One region of the Enterobacter sp. B79-1 genome, then DNA from elsewhere that is predicted to be linked to it. Evidence: predicted binding sites of a transcription regulator. Region 1 holds the regulator's gene; the other holds the start of a gene.
What was found. Region 1 encodes Fur, which represses iron uptake genes when iron is present. Its sites were predicted from a motif close to ATAATAATGAGAACNACTATCAA; they were not measured.
Positions count from the first base shown of each region.

Region 1 (8,270 bases):
TTGGGATTATAAGGTCAAATCCCAACAGCGGATAGCGTCAAACCCGGCAGGCGGCAAAAGTCAGATTAAACTGGATCCTTGCAGCCGGGCGGCAGAATGGTCAACATGATACCCTAACCTGACATACGTAAAAAAAGAACTTTGCCATGAAATTGAATACCCGAGCGCAATCTGCACAATCGCCGAACAATAATTCTCCCATCGTACTGGTTCACGGGCTGTTTGGCAGCCTCGATAACCTGGGCGTGCTGGCGCGCGATCTGGTTTCCGACCACGATATTTTACAGGTTGATATGCGCAATCACGGTCTTTCCGGGCGTTCCGACGAGATGACGTACGCGGCGATGGCGCAGGATCTGCTGGATACGCTGGATGCACATAACCTGCAGAAGGTAACGCTGATCGGGCATTCCATGGGTGGCAAAGCGGTGATGGCCCTGACGGCGCTCGCGCCAGAGCGTATCAACGGGCTGGTTGTCATTGACGTCGCGCCTGTGGATTACAACGTCCGCCGTCACGATGAGATTTTCGCCGCTATTAATGCGGTCACAGAAGCGGGCGTCGCAACACGCCAACAGGCCGCCGCCGTGATGCGTGAGCATCTGGATGAAGAAGGCGTCGTGCAGTTCCTGCTGAAGTCGTTTGTCGACGGGCAATGGCGTTTTAACGTGCCGGTGCTCTGGGAGCAATACAACAACATCGTGGGCTGGGGAAACGTCCCCGCGTGGCCACACCCTACCCTCTTTATTCGCGGCGGAAACTCGCCTTACGTTACCGATGCCTACCGCGACACGCTGCTGGCCCAATTCCCGCAGGCTCGCGCCCATGTGATCGCCGGTGCCGGGCACTGGGTTCACGCCGAAAAACCGGACGCCGTGCTGCGCGCCATTCGTCGCTATCTCTCTGATACTGCAAATTGATTAAAAAGAGAGCGACTGGAAGGTTGTGGGCTTCCAGTCGTTGGCGTGCCGTTTTCGGTGATGTATGATGGCGCGCTTATCGCCCGGGCATTAGCAGGGCGGCGTATTTCCCCCGAAGTCTCAGAATCATGGCCAAAGAACAAACGGACCGTACGACACTAGATCTGTTCGCGAATGAGCGTCGACCGGGACGACCGAAAACGAATCCGCTCTCGCGCGATGAACAGCTGCGTATTAATAAACGCAACCAGCTTAAACGCGATAAAAATCGTGGGCTTAAGCGTGTCGAACTGAAGCTGAACGCCGATGCTGTCGATGCACTAAATGAGCTGGCCGAGGCGCGTAACATCAGCCGCAGCGAACTGATTGAAGAGATGTTAATCACCCAACTTGAGACATTGCGCAGCAAGGCATAAGTCTGAAAATCCCCTTTATGACCCTTTTCATGTAGCACAGAGTGCAGTCCTGCGCGATAGCTGTTTCCGCAGGGTTGCCTGTTCTGCTATTATTGCCCTTATCCGTGGACAAATTGCGCCACCATACCATTAAGTTTCAAGAGGTTATTTTACTCATGGCAATCATCGGCATTTTCTTTGGCAGTGATACCGGCAATACCGAAAATATCGCAAAAAACATTCAAAAACAGCTCGGTAAAGACGTTGCCGATGTGCACGACATCGCCAAGAGCAGCAAAGAAGATCTCGAAGGCTATGACATCCTGCTGCTGGGTATACCGACCTGGTACTACGGTGAAGCGCAGTGTGACTGGGACGATTTCTTCCCAACCCTGGAAGAAGTTGACTTCAACGGTAAGCTGGTCGCGCTGTTCGGTTGTGGCGATCAGGAAGATTACGCAGAATACTTCTGTGACGCACTGGGCACCATCCGCGACATCATTGAACCACACGGTGCGGTGATTGTCGGCCACTGGCCAACGGCGGGTTACCACTTTGAAGCCTCTAAAGGCCTGGCAGACGACGACCACTTTGTCGGCCTGGCAATTGACGAAGACCGTCAGCCGGAACTGACCGCTGAACGCGTTGAGAAATGGGTTAAGCAGGTTCGCGAAGAACTGAACCTCGACGACATTCTTAACGCCTGATTTCCCGGTGGCGCAACTCCGGTTGCGCCCGCTTACCAGGTAAAACCGATTAAATTAATTGCTACAAACTTTTAACTTTTTCGTTCAGACCTGTACAATATCCCCCTGGTAAAAAGTGGATGCCATCGAACAAGTTTGTTGGTGATACCACGTTTTTATAAGCATACTTTGCTTGAGACTTGCAGTTTTCATTTAGTCATGGCAGTTCTATAATGAGACGCATTATCCCAAGTGCATTTTCTGTCACTTCTTCTTTAGAAGTGAATCGTTTAGCAACAGGACAGATTCCGCATGACTGACAACAATACCGCATTAAAGAAGGCTGGCCTGAAAGTAACGCTTCCTCGGTTAAAAATCCTTGAAGTGCTTCAGGGGCCAGACAATCACCATGTCAGTGCGGAAGACCTCTACAAACGTCTTATCGACATGGGTGAAGAGATTGGGCTGGCAACCGTGTATCGTGTGCTGAACCAGTTCGATGACGCGGGCATTGTTACCCGTCATAACTTCGAAGGCGGCAAATCCGTTTTCGAGCTGACCCAGCAGCACCATCACGATCACCTGATCTGCCTCGATTGTGGCAAGGTTATTGAATTCAGCGATGATTCCATCGAATCACGCCAGCGTGAAATCGCCGCACGTCACGGTATTCGCCTGACCAACCACAGCCTGTACCTGTATGGTCACTGTGCTGAAGGCGATTGCCGTGAAGACGACCACGCGCACGACGCGAAATAATATCGTGTTTATACTCTGAGCCAGCCGTAAGGTTGGCTTTTTTTTGCCTGTTTTTGGGCAAAAAAAAGCCCGGTGACGCAGCGCCACCGGGCGTAAAGCAACTTATTTATTGTTACTGCGAATATCGCTCCAGATCTTATCGCAACGCTTCGCCACTTCCTGATCGTTACCGGTTTTACGCGCCTGAATGCAGGCCTGGTAATCCATCACGCGGACGTTTTCCTGCGTCGCAAACTGCTCATGCGCTTTCTCTTTCTTCAGCACGTTCAGCACGCTCTGACAGGCTTCGATTTTCTCCGGCGACCCTTCCGCTGTATTGATACAGGCGCTATAGGCCTCCTTCAGGCGGGAATCTTCTTTTGGTGCCTCAGTCTGAGCACACGCCACCAGCCCTGATGCCAGCAACGCGACGATTACGATTTTTTTCATCATGTGCAGTCTCCATACCGGCGGGACGTTGCCCGCCGGTGTGTTCATCAGAAGATAGTAAATGGCGCGATAACCATGAATTTCACGTCACGTTCATCCTGGAAGATGTTGCCGTAACCGCCCGCGTAGCTCGGGATATCGGAGTGGTTGTCATACTGCGTGAAATGCAGTTTGAACATCGTGCCTTTCGCGCGGCCATCCTGCAGGGTGTAGATCGCATCCAGGCTGTAAGAAGACTCTTTCAGACGATAGTTTGGATCGTAGTACGCGTCCGGTGTCGCCATATCCGCAGGTTTTGCGTCCCAGGCGTAAGCGTAAGATGCACCCACCGCCCAGCCAGGCAGGTTCCAGTTTTTCAGGTCATACATTGCGCCGAAGAACAGCGCTTTTTCACCATCGGCGTTGAAGTCAGAGCGGTTATCCCACCAGATATCAAGACGACCGTTAGAGGACGCGTAGGTTGGCGTCATACGCTGCAGGAAATAGCCCTGCTGCCCTTCTGCCTTCACCCATGTTCCCTCCAGACGTAAATCGACCTGGCCCACTTTGTAGCCGAAGGTCAGTGCCTGCAGCCATGCAGTGCCGTCATAGATATCGTTAACGGTGCCATTGCTGGCTTTATCGCGCGTGCCGTAGAACTGGTAGCTGGTGCTCAGCGGGCTGCCCACAACATCAAATTTGTAGCTGGCTTTAGCAAAATACTGATCGATATACCCTTCCGCCTGACCAAATGCAGCTTCCAGGACCAGGTCGTTTTTAAAGTCGTATTTTGCGCCCAGCGAGTGGAGGTAATCGACTTTGGTTTTCTTATCGTTCTGGTAGAACTTGTCCATCTCAATGTGCCACGGTGCTTTGTACTCGTTGGTCCACATATAGGAGAAGCTCAACGCGCCCGCATCGCCGTAGTCAAAGTTAGCCCCGGCTTCCGCGCCCTGGTAGGTACCCGGCATAAAACTCCAGTGCGGCGCTAACAGCGTTTGACCGGTTGGCTGAATATAGCCCCCACGCGCCCACACCGGGCCGTATTTGAATTTCGCTGCTGCCTTGTACAGGCTGACACCGCTTTTATCGCCAGACCAGTCTTCTTTATACGCTTTGTTACTGGAGGAGAAGGCGATTTCATTCGGGTGTCCGCTGTCGCCGTTTTCAGCCATTTCAATGGCGGTGAAGGCAGCAATATCCAGACCGAACATATCCGCGGCATAGCCTGACTGGAAGTCCAGGTTGGCGTTCCAGGTAGAGTGCGAAAGGTTGGTTTTGTATTTGTCTTCAGTGACGTCTTTACGGTCACGCTCACGCTGCCAGTAATAAATACCGCCCGTGAGGGTAGAATCATCGATGAAACCTTCTGCCTTAGCTTCTGGGGTGATCGCCAGGCTCGACATTGCTGTCACACCGGCGATAGCCAGCGCCAGCGCACTACGTTTGCCACTGAACGTACGCATAGATTATTCCTCTTTGACGAATTAAAACGCCTCAACGGCGAAAATATAAAAGACCAAAAGGTCAGGGGTAGTTAGAAATACCCTCGAATTAACTACCGCCTTTAGGTTATTTTTCGCGACGCGAATTATCAATGCTTTTCCGTGGGCAAAAGTCAGGATTATGACGAAGTGCACATAATTCGTAGTGCTTTGTAACATTTACAGGAGAGCGAGAATTGGCGGGGAAATATCAGAAATTTCAGCGGGTAGCGCAGGTATTCGCTGTTTATTTTTCATCCTTTTTGTATTTCGTAAAAATACAAACTTTTTTTAGAAAAATAAGTAGCACCTCATTGACCTGATATTTTAGTGGCTTATCTTTAAGCCCTGGCTTAATACCATGATCATTAAATAAAAAAAACGCCGCAATAAGCGGCGTTTGTTTCTCCTTGACCAGAGCAGCAATATTATTCGCCGATCTTAGCCCAGGTGTCACGCAGGCCGACGGTACGGTTAAATACCGGTTTTTCTGCGGTGCTGTAACGGCTGTCCAGGCAGAAGTAACCTTCACGCTCGAACTGGAACGCTTTACCCGCTTCAGCCGCTTTCAGGGACGGCTCAGCGTAACCCTGCCTGATAACGAGTGATTCCGGGTTAATGGTCGCCAGGAAATCGTCAGCCGCACCTGGGTTAGGCACGCTGAACAGACGGTCATACAGACGGATCTCAACCGGCAGCGCGTGGGAAGCGCTCACCCAGTGAATAACGCCCTTCACCTTACGGCCATCAGCAGGATCTTTACTCAGCGTTTCTGCATCGTAAGAACAGAAAATAGTGGTGATGTTACCTTCTGCATCCTTCTCAACGCGCTCAGCTTTAATCACGTATGCATTACGCAGACGGACTTCTTTGCCCAGCACCAGACGCTTGTACTGCTTGTTCGCTTCTTCGCGGAAGTCAGCACGATCGATCCAGATTTCGCCGCTGAACGGCACGTCGCGGGTACCCATCTCCGGCTTGCTCGGATGGTTAGGCATAGACACCAGCTCGCTCTCTCCCTGCGGGTAGTTTTCGATAACCAGTTTAACCGGGTCGATCACCGCCATCGCGCGCGGGGCGTTTTCGTTCAGGTCTTCACGGATGCAGGATTCCAGAGAAGCGATTTCAATGGTGTTGTCCTGTTTGGTGACACCGATACGTTTGCAGAACTCGCGAATTGACGCAGAGGTGTAGCCACGACGGCGCAGACCGGAGATGGTCGGCATACGCGGATCATCCCAGCCTTCAACGTGCTTGTCGGTGACCAGCAGGTTCAGCTTACGCTTGGACATCACGGTGTATTCCAGGTTCAGACGAGAAAACTCGTACTGACGCGGATGCACAGGAATGGTGATGTTATCCAGCACCCAGTCGTACAGACGGCGGTTGTCCTGGAACTCCAGCGTACACAGAGAGTGCGTAATGCCTTCCAGCGCATCGCTGATGCAGTGGGTGAAGTCGTACATCGGGTAGATGCACCACTTGTTACCGGTCTGGTGGTGTTCCGCAAACTTAATGCGGTACAACACCGGATCGCGCATCACGATGAACGGAGAGGCCATGTCGATTTTGGCACGCAGACACGCTTTGCCTTCTTCGAAGCCACCGGCACGCATTTTTTCAAACAGTGCCAGGTTCTCTTCTACGCTGCGATCGCGGTATGGGCTGTTTTTGCCCGGCGCGGTCAGCGAGCCGCGGTATTCACGGATTTCGTCAGCAGAGAGTTCATCCACATACGCCAGACCTTTGTTGATAAGCTCTACAGCGTAGGCGTACAGCTGATCGAAATAATCAGAGGAGTAGCAGATATCGCCAGACCAGCTGAAGCCCAGCCATTGCACGTCGTTCTTGATGGACTCAACGTATTCGATGTCTTCTTTTACTGGGTTGGTGTCATCGAAACGCAGGTTGCACTGGCCCTGATAATCTTGCGCAATACCAAAGTTCAGGCAGATAGATTTTGCATGCCCAATATGCAGGTAGCCGTTCGGCTCCGGCGGGAAGCGGGTATGAATTGTGGTGTGCTTACCACTGGCCAGATCTTCATCGATGATCTGACGAATAAAGTTACTCGGGCGGGCTTCTGCCTCACTCATCGTGGATTCCTCAAAGCGTAAACAACGTATAACGGCATATGATCTTATAAGCCGGACGTAGTGACAACCCTTAGTTACGGAAAATACGTATCAGATGAAAATAATGGGGGCGTTTGCTGCAAAAAAAAGCGGCGGAGGATATCCCCCGCCGCTTAAGGCATGACTCTACTCAGGAGCGATTACTTGCCTTTAATCTCATACAGTGGCGTTTGGCCCGCAATCACCTGACCTTTCGCCTGGATAACCAGACCGCTGAAGTCGTCGATGTTGCTGCACACGACCGGGCTGATCATCGAGCGCGCGTTGGCGTTCAGGAAGTCCAGATCCATTTCCAGAATCGGCTGGCCTGCCACTACTTCTGCACCCTCTTCCACCAGGCGAGTAAAGCCCTGGCCGTTCAGCGCAACGGTATCGATACCCATGTGGACAACGATCTCCGCGCCTTTTTCCGTTTCGAGGCAGAACGCGTGGTTAGTGTTGAAGATTTTCACGATGGTACCGGCAGCAGGAGACACAACGATTTTGTCCGTTGGCTTCACGGCCACGCCGTCACCGACCGCTTTGCTGGCGAACGCTTCGTCAGGTACTTGCTCAATGGCAACCACGTCACCCGTAACCGGGGAAACCAGCGCTGCCACCGTCACGGCGTTAGGCACGGCCTGCGGCTTCACTACCGGGGCTGCCGTCGATGCAGGCGCGCTGTCGGCTGAGGCCGCCGCTACCGGGCCACGGGCAACCACTTTCTTCATTTCGTCACCGATGGATTCCGCTTTGGCGCCCACGATAACCTGGATAGTTTGTTTGTTCAGTTTAACGACGCCCGATGCGCCAAGGCGTTTACACATTGCATCGCTTACGCGCGCCGAGTCACCTACCGTCAGACGCAGACGGGTAATACAGGCATCAATGGCTTTCAGGTTGTCAGTCCCTCCGACGGCAGCGATATAGCTGGTCGCCAGCTGAGTCAGACCCTCTTCGGTATTGCTGTTGGCTTCGCTGGTCACCACTTCGTCGCTGGTATCTTCACGACCTGGCGTTTTCAGGTTAAACATGCGGATAACCGCAGTGAACAGAAGGAAGTAGACAACGAAGAAGATCAGGCCCATCACCACCAGCATCCAGACGTTACTGCTTGCCGCTGGCAGGTTGTACATCAACACATAGTCGATTGCGCCTGCGGAGAAGGAGAAGCCAGCATGGATGCCCAGCAGAGTCGCCACAAACAGGCTGATACCGGTAAGCACCGCGTGCATCAGATACAGCAGCGGAGCCAGGAACATGAACAGGAATTCCAGCGGTTCGGTTACGCCAGTCAGGAACGCGGTAATCGCAACGGACAGCAGCATACCGCCAACCATTGGGCGACGCGCTTTTGGCGCAGCCAGGTACATTGCCAGCGCAGCGCCCGGCAGACCAAACATCATGATTGGGAAGAAGCCAGACATGAACATACCCGCGGTGCCGTCACCCGCATAGAAGCGGTTGATGTCGCCGTGGAATACCGCACCTGCCGCGTTGGTGA
Region 1 covers NZ_JBYAZJ010000001.1:1,424,843-1,433,112, forward strand. The annotation lists gene ybfF (esterase) at 147-920, shown strand; gene ybfE (LexA regulated protein) at 1,049-1,336, shown strand; gene fldA (flavodoxin FldA) at 1,492-2,022, shown strand; gene fur (ferric iron uptake transcriptional regulator) at 2,314-2,760, shown strand; gene chiQ (ChiQ/YbfN family lipoprotein) at 2,863-3,189, opposite strand; gene chiP (chitoporin ChiP) at 3,237-4,634, opposite strand; gene glnS (glutamine--tRNA ligase) at 5,081-6,748, opposite strand; gene nagE (PTS N-acetyl glucosamine transporter subunit IIABC) at 6,928-8,270, opposite strand, start outside.

Region 2 (8,270 bases), on a different contig from region 1:
ACGCTACCGGAACCGACCGCGATAACCATCAGCTCAGGACTTACGCCCGTGGTCGCAATCAGCGGGGCAACGATACCGCCTGCGGTGATCGCCGCAACGGTTGCAGAACCCAGCGCAATACGCAGCACGGCAGCAATAGACCAGGCCATCAGGAGCGGCGACACGTTGGTTTCATGCATCATGGCAGCGATGTATTTGTCCACGCCGCTGTCGACCAGAACCTGCTTGAATGCGCCGCCACCGCCGATGATCAGGAGCATCATGGCAATGATTTTGATGGAAGAGGTCAGCGTGTCGTTGATCTGATCCATTGAACGACCGCGGTTCAGACCGAAGGTGAACATCGCGATCAGCACCGCAATCAGCGTTGCCATCACCGGGTCACCGAGGAATTCCGCAACCGCCAGGAACGCGTGACCTTTTGGCAGGATCATCTCCGCCACGGCACGCATCGCCATCAGGATCACCGGTACCAGAGAAGTCCAGACGCTGACGCCAAAGCCAGGCATCTCTTCTTCGGTGAAGGTTTTGGCGCTGTACAGACCTTCAGGAATCGGCTTATCAATGCCTTTCAGGAAGCGCGCATAAACCGGGCCTGCCAGAATCACGGTTGGGATTGCCAGAATCGTACCGAACAGCAGGGTTTTACCCATATCCGCGTGGAAGATGGTGGCGATAGCGGTTGGACCCGGGTGCGGCGGCAGGAAGCCGTGGGTCACGGACAGCGCCGCAGCCATTGGCACACCGACATACAGCAGCGGGATGTTTGCCGCAGCCGCGATGGTGAACACCAGCGGCAGCATCAGCACGAAGCCCACTTCATAGAACAGTGCGAAACCGACGGTAAAACCGGTTAACACCACTGCCCACTGGATGTTTTTCTTGCCGAATTTGGCAATCAGCGTGGTGGCGATACGCTGCGCACCCCCGCAGTCCGCCAGCATTTTGCCGAGCATGGCGCCGAAGCCCATGATCAACGCCAGGCTGCCGAGCGTACCGCCGACACCGGCTTTGATCGAGCTGATGACTTTCACCAGCGGCATCCCTTGCATCAGACCGACTGCAAGTGCCACCAGAACCAAAGCGATAAATCCGTTCATTTTGAAACGGATCATCAAGAGCAGTAATAACACAACACCGATAGCGACGATGACTAATGGCATGATTTACCTGGCCTTTGAATTGTTATGGGTAACGTCATTGTTTCAACGACAAATTCCGATTGTCCCAACTGGGAACAGAGCGTTAACGGCACTCATACTGATGCCTGCGAAACCATTAAGTTTAGTCGGCTGTTATAAGGGTGTTGAGTGCCCACGAGAATGATACGGGTAACATGATGTGATTGAGAATCACCCTGGGAGGCTAAATTTGAATTATGAGACGCAGGTCAACATATAGAGGGGGGGCTGCGGGAAAACAAAAGCCGGGTGGCGGCTTCGCCTTACCCGGCCTACGATTCGGATGCAGTAACTGTTTTGTAGGCCCGGTAAGCGCAGCGCCACCGGGCAAGACAGACGGGTACTGAATTAGTAGTAAGAGTGCTCGCCGCGCTGGTGCTCGGTCAGATCGCGCACGCCTTTCAGTTCCGGGAATTCGTTCAGCAGCTGCTTCTCGATCCCTTCCTTCAGGGTCACATCGACCATAGAACAGCCGTTACAGCCGCCGCCGAACTGCAGGATCGCCAGACCGTCTTCCGTGATTTCCATCAGGGTTACACGGCCACCGTGTCCTGCCAGCTGTGGGTTGATCTGCGATTGCAGCAGATACTCAACGCGCTCCATCAGCGGGGCATCGTCAGACACTTTACGCATTTTCGCGTTCGGTGCTTTCAGGGTCAGCTGAGAGCCCAGCTGGTCGGTGACAAAGTCGATTTCCGCATCGTCAAGATACGGCGCGCTCAGTTCATCGACGTACGCGGTGAGCTGTTCAAATTTAAGGGCGGTGTCAGTTGCTTCCACAGCGTCCGGAGGACAATACGAGACACCACATTCTGCATTCGGAGTGCCTGGATTGATCACAAACACGCGGATCTGCGTCCCTTCTTCCTGATTTGCCAGCAATTTGGCAAAGTGCGCTTGTGCAGAATCGGAAATACGGATCATAGCTTTGGCCTAATAGTTGACTAAATTACCTGGGTATAATCATACGCCCATTGAAGAAGGGCTACAAGGTACGGCACAGACACCATACCTGAACCGACGCGGCGCCGCTTTGCAAAAGCAGTCGGGAAAGTTCAGCAACGGTACTGCCCGTGGTGACGACATCATCCACAAGCGCGATATGGAGGCCGTGAACCGGCAATTCAAGGCGAAAGGCATTTTTCAGGTTTCTTTTGCGAAGCCGGGCGCTGAGCTGATGCTGTATTGCGGTTGCCTGCACGCGCCTGAGCGCTGAGGCAGCGTAACGGCATCCGAGCCAGCGGGCGAGCGGACGACAGAGCAGGTCGCTTTGGTTATAGCCGCGCCGCCAGTGGCGACGGTGGTGCAGGGGGACATTCATCAGCATGTCGACCCGCGGCAGCGCGCGCGTTCGTCGTGCCTGCAACACGGCGAGAAGCAGCAAGCGGGCAAGAGGCGTCGCCAGTACGCTTTGGTGGGAAAACTTCAGTGCGTGGATAAGTGAACTGAGCGGCGGAACATAATTATCCACCGCCACAAGCGCTTGCCACGGCGGCGCTTTTTTTAGGCAGCGACCGCAGGGGATCGCCAGGCTGACCGCCGGTAACCCACACTGCGGACACCCGGCGATTCGTCCTTCCAGCGAGCGGGTACAGACGGAACACATCCCCCACGCGCTGAGCGCAAGCGGCATTCGGCATAGCCAGCACAAGCCGGGCACTGTTAGCATAGGCAACCTCCATGTAAAAAAAGAGAACGATAGCTGATGAAGACGCTGTGGTGGCAGACCGTCGGGACGGGAAATTGTCATCTTGTGCTGCTGCACGGATGGGGACTGAATGCGGAAGTGTGGCGTTGCGTAAGTGAGGAACTCGCCTCGCAATTTACGCTGCATCTGGTGGATTTGCCGGGCTATGGCCGCAGCCGTGGCTTTGGCGCGATGTCGCTTGATGAGATGGCGCAGCAGGTTCTGGATGCCGCGCCGCAAAACGCCGTCTGGCTGGGCTGGAGCCTGGGTGGGCTGGTGGCAAGCAAAATTGCGCTGGATAACCCCGGGCGCGTGAGCGCGCTGGTTACCGTGGCCTCGTCCCCGAGTTTTAGCGCGCAGGATGCGTGGCCGGGTATCAAGCCTGAAGTGCTGGCCGGGTTCCAGCAGCAGCTAAGCGAAGACTTCCAGCGGACGGTGGAACGTTTTCTCGCGCTGCAGACGATGGGAACAGAAACCGCGCGTCAGGATGCGCGCACGCTGAAGCAGACCGTGCTCTCGCTGCCGATGCCTGACGTTGAGGTGCTTAACGGGGGGCTTGAGATCCTGAAAACGGTCGATCTGCGTGAACCGCTGGCGTCGCTGGCGGTCCCGCATCTGCGTATTTATGGTTATCTGGACGGGCTGGTGCCGCGCAAGGTGGTTCCGCTGCTGGATGATCTGTGGCCGGAGAGCCAATCGCTGGTGGTCGCTAAAGCGGCACACGCGCCGTTTATCTCGCACCCTGGCGAGTTTTGTTCGGCGCTGTCCGGCTTTATTCGCGCAGTGCCCACCACTCCCTGAGGCAGGCTTTCCCTTCCGGGCAACGTTTACAGCTGCCGGACAAACAACCGTCCGGCTCTTCCTGAATGCGCACGGCTTTTCCCATCGCTTCGAGTCTTTCCAGCATGGCATCGATCATCGGCTGGGGCGTATGCAGGCTGAGGCTTAGCTGCGTTGCCTCCATGCGCCCCTGTAACGCCAGTAAATCACGAACCTGAATCAACGATGCCATCTGTTTGCCCCTTAGTGACAGTCGCCAGCCGGGCTGTTGCAGCAGGAGGTCGGCGTTTTACGCGTCGCCAGCAGGTTGATATCAACGCGGCTCCGCGCCCGGCGCAGCAGGCCCATCACCATCACGTTAAACAGGATCACCGCCAGGATGCAGACCAGGCTGTAACGCGGGTGCTGGCTGAAGTTAACGGTCTGATAGAACACCGTCGCCAGGGAGTAAGCGATATTCAGCCCCCACAGAATGGAGAAGCCCATCCAGCCGCGGCTGGACTCACGGGCAATCGCCCCCATTACCGAGATGCACGGAATGTACAGCAACACGAAGATGAGGTAGCTGTAGGCCGCTGACGCACTGCCGAATTTCTCGCTCATCACGCCCATGGCGCCGGTCGCCATTTCGCCGTCGCCTTTGCTGGCCTCAATCGGATTCGCCAGCACGCTCAGGCTGAAGGTGTCTTTCAGGCTCTGCCAGGTTTCCTCAACGGCACCCAGCAGTTCGTCGCCGAGGTGAAACTCTGCCGGATTGAACTCTTGCTCCTGAATGTTCTCTGCGGTGTAGAGCGTGTTCAGCGTCCCGACAACCACCTCTTTCGCCATTGCGCCGGTGAACAGGCCAACGGTCGCCTGCCAGTTATCCTCCTGCACGCCAATCGGTTTGAAGACCGGCGTGATGACGCGGCTGACGGAGGCGAGGGCAGAGTCGTTGATGTTATCTGCCGCCTGACCGCTCAACGTGAAGCTGTTCAGCGCGCTCAGGAAGATACTGACGATGACAATCACTTTACCGGCGCGCAGCACGAAGCCTTTCAGGCGCTGCCAGGTCTGGATCGCCAGGCTCTTCAAATGCGGTACGTGGTAAACCGGCAGCTCCATCACAAACGGTGACGCTTCACCGCGCATAATGGTGTGCTTCAGCATCAGACCGGTCAGGATTGCCATCACGATGCCGAGCACGTACAGCGAGAAGACCGCCAGCGCGCCCTGCTGACCAAAGAAAGCGGCGGCAAAGACCGCAAAGATGGCCAGGCGCGCGCCGCATGACATAAATGGCGCCATCATGATGGTCATCAGCCGCTCGCGCGGCGCATCAAGCGTACGTGCACCCATCACCGACGGCACGTTGCAGCCGAAGCCAACGATCAGCGGCACGAAGGATTTACCCGGCAGCCCCAGCGCCTGCATCAGGCGATCCATCACGAACGCCGCGCGAGCCATATAGCCGGAGTCTTCAAGGAAGGAGAGGAACAGATACATCATGCCGATCTGCGGCACCAGCGGCAGCACGGTGTTGATACCGCCGCCAATCCCCTGGGCGAGGAAGATAGTTAGCCATTCCGGGAAGTGCAGGGTGTAGCCCAGCCACTGGATACCGTGCACGAATATCGCGACGGAACCGGCGTCAAAGACAGGCTGGAGCGCGCCGCCGATGTTAATGGCAAGCAGGAACATCAGGTACATCACCAGCAGGAAGATGGGCAAACCGAGGAAGCGGTTGAGCACAATCTTATCTACGGCGGCGGTAAAGCGGCTGGGTTCCGCCGTCAGGGCGTTGCTGACCACGTCGCAAATCGCGGCGATGGCCTGATAGCGCGCGTCCGCGATGTGCAGCGCCGGGTCATCCAGCTCGTCGCTCAGGCGTGCCAGCGCCACGTCCAGTTTATCTGCTGCGTCACCGGCATAGGCGCGGCTGTAGATATCGCCTTCCAGCATCTGCAGGCCGAGCCATTGACGCTGTCTGGCAGGCATGGCGGTGTCCATCTCCTGCGCCAGCTGGCTGGCTTCGCGAAGCAGCGGCTGCGCGTAGTGCACCAGTTCAACGTCGGCGTTACCTGCGTGGCGGTCAACGGCCAGCTTCAGGGCGTCAATGCCGCGCCCGCGGGTAGAGACCAGCGGAACCACCGGGCAGCCCAGGCGGGCGGAGAGGGCATCGACGTCGATGCGTAATTTCTGCTTCTCTGCGATATCGAGCATGTTAAGCGCCACGATGCAGGGAATACCCAGCTCAAGCAGCTGCAGCGTCAAATAGAGATTGCGCTCAAGGTTGGACGCATCCACCACGTTGATGAGCAGATCCGCATCGCCGCTCAGAATATAGTGGCAGGCGATCTGCTCATCGAGCGAGGTCTGGGATGAAATCGTGGTGAGCGAATAGGTGCCCGGCAGGTCAACCAGCGTGACCTGATTGTCCGTCGTCGTGAACTGGCCTTCTTTGCGTTCAACCGTCACGCCTGCCCAGTTGCCGACGCGCTGGCGCGCACCGGTTAACTGATTAAATAAGGTTGTCTTGCCGGAATTAGGATTGCCAATTAAGCCAATAGTTAATTTTTTCATTGTAATATACTCACTGAACCGCTGGCTTGTTATTGAGATAACGCTTCGACTTCAATTAAGGCGAGGTCTTTCTTACGCAGTACCAGATTGACGCGTCGGGTTTCGATATGAACGGGGTCGCCCAGCGGGGCCACGCGTACTACCTGGAATGACGAGCCGGGTAGCATGCCGAGTGACAAGAGCTTTTGCCGATAGGCGGGGCTAATTTCACGAGTAAAACCGGTAATTTTCCATGCACTGTCTGGAGTGAATTGCATAGCGCCTGATTCCACGAGAGGTTAAATAATCTACACAATGATGATAATGAGAATAGTTTTTATCAGCAATATTAAAACTGTGACGGAATGTTGTTAATCGTATTAATTTGCGGTCTGATTGACCTTGCTCAATATTTGCAGAATTACCCGGGAAGGAATAAAAAGCTTATTTGTTAATGGAGTGATAAATAGTGGTTTAAATATGGGGTCACCATATTTATTTTAATTCCCTGCGGTCTGCTTGCCGGGCGGCACTGCGTTTGCCCGGCCTACAAAATCGTAGGCCCGGTAAGCGTAGCGCCACCGGGCATTGACAACCTTAGCGTTTCTTACCCATTGCCGCCGCTAGCGCATCCATCATCGCGCTGTTGCCCGCAGGCTGCGCGTCACGCCCGCGCGGTTTCGCGGCCTTCGCTGCCGGACGCTGCTGTTCGCGACCGCCGCCGTTGCCGCCGCGGCGCGCGTTGGTTTCGCCCGGCTGCTCGTCCAGACGCATGGTCAGGGCGATACGCTTGCGCTGCAGATCTACTTCCAGCACTTTCACCTTCACGATGTCGCCCGCTTTGACCACGGTATGCGGGTCTTCAACGAACTTGTCGGCGAGGGAAGAGATATGGACCAGACCGTCCTGATGCACGCCGATATCCACAAACGCGCCAAAGTTGGTGACGTTGGTGACCGCACCTTCCAGCACCATGCCCGGCAGCAGGTCGTTCATGGTCTCCACGCCGTCGGCAAAAGTCGCGGTTTTAAACTCAGGACGCGGATCGCGGCCCGGTTTTTCCAGCTCTTTGATGATGTCGCTAACCGTCGGCACGCCAAACTGCTCGTCGGTGAAATCCGATGCTTTCAGGTTACGCAGCGCGCTGCTGTCGCCCATCAGGTCTTTCAGCGCCTGCTGGGTCGCGGCCAGAATGCGCTCCACCACAGGGTAGGCTTCCGGGTGAACGGTAGAGGCATCGAGCGGGTTATCGCCGTGGTTGATACGCAGGAAGCCCGCGCACTGCTCAAAGGCTTTCGGCCCCAGACGGCTCACCTTCAGCAACTGCTGACGGTTCTGGAACTGGCCGTTCTCATCACGCCAGGCGACGATGTTCTGCGCCATCATGCGGGTTAAGCCCGCCACGCGGGTCAGCAGGGGAACGGAGGCGGTGTTCAGGTCAACGCCGACGGCGTTTACGCAGTCTTCCACCACTGCATCCAGCTTGCGCGCCAGCTGCGTCTGGCTCACGTCGTGCTGATACTGGCCCACGCCGATGGATTTCGGGTCGATCTTAACGAGTTCGGCCAGCGGATCCTGTAAACGGCGTGCGATAGAGACCGCGCCGCGCAGGGAAACGTCCAGGTCCGGGAACTCCAGCGCTGCCAGTTCAGACGCGGAATAGACGGATGCGCCCGCTTCGCTGACGATCACTTTCTGCGCCGTCACTTTCGGGAACTGTTTCTGCACGTCGAGGTAGAAACGCTCGGTTTCGCGTGAGGCCGTACCGTTGCCGATGGCGACCAGTTCCACGTTGTACTTCTCGCACAGCGCCGCCACCACGACGGCCGCTTTCGCTGCCTGACCGGTGTGCGGGTAAATAGTGTCGGTGGCGACAAGCTTGCCGGTGCCGTCAACGACGGCAACCTTCACGCCGGTACGCAGGCCCGGATCGAGACCCATGGTCGCGCGCAGGCCAGCAGGGGCGGCCATCAGCAGGTCGTGCAGGTTGCGGGCGAAAACGTTAATGGCTTCGTCTTCGGCGCGCTCGCGCACGGTGCCCATCAGCTCGGTTTCGAGGTGCATCAGCACCTTAATACGCC
Region 2 covers NZ_JBYAZJ010000009.1:139,484-147,753, forward strand. The annotation lists gene gntT (gluconate transporter) at 1-1,163, opposite strand, end outside; gene nfuA (Fe-S biogenesis protein NfuA) at 1,530-2,105, opposite strand; gene gntX (DNA utilization protein GntX) at 2,167-2,850, opposite strand; gene bioH (pimeloyl-ACP methyl ester esterase BioH) at 2,887-3,669, shown strand; gene feoC ([Fe-S]-dependent transcriptional repressor FeoC) at 3,641-3,880, opposite strand; gene feoB (Fe(2+) transporter permease subunit FeoB) at 3,892-6,210, opposite strand; gene feoA (ferrous iron transporter A) at 6,240-6,467, opposite strand; gene AC2T6E_RS20505 (Tex family protein) at 6,787-8,270, opposite strand, start outside.
Region 2: feoA (ferrous iron transporter A) is a predicted target of Fur. The motif match lies at 6,508-6,530, and genes of this name have one in related genera.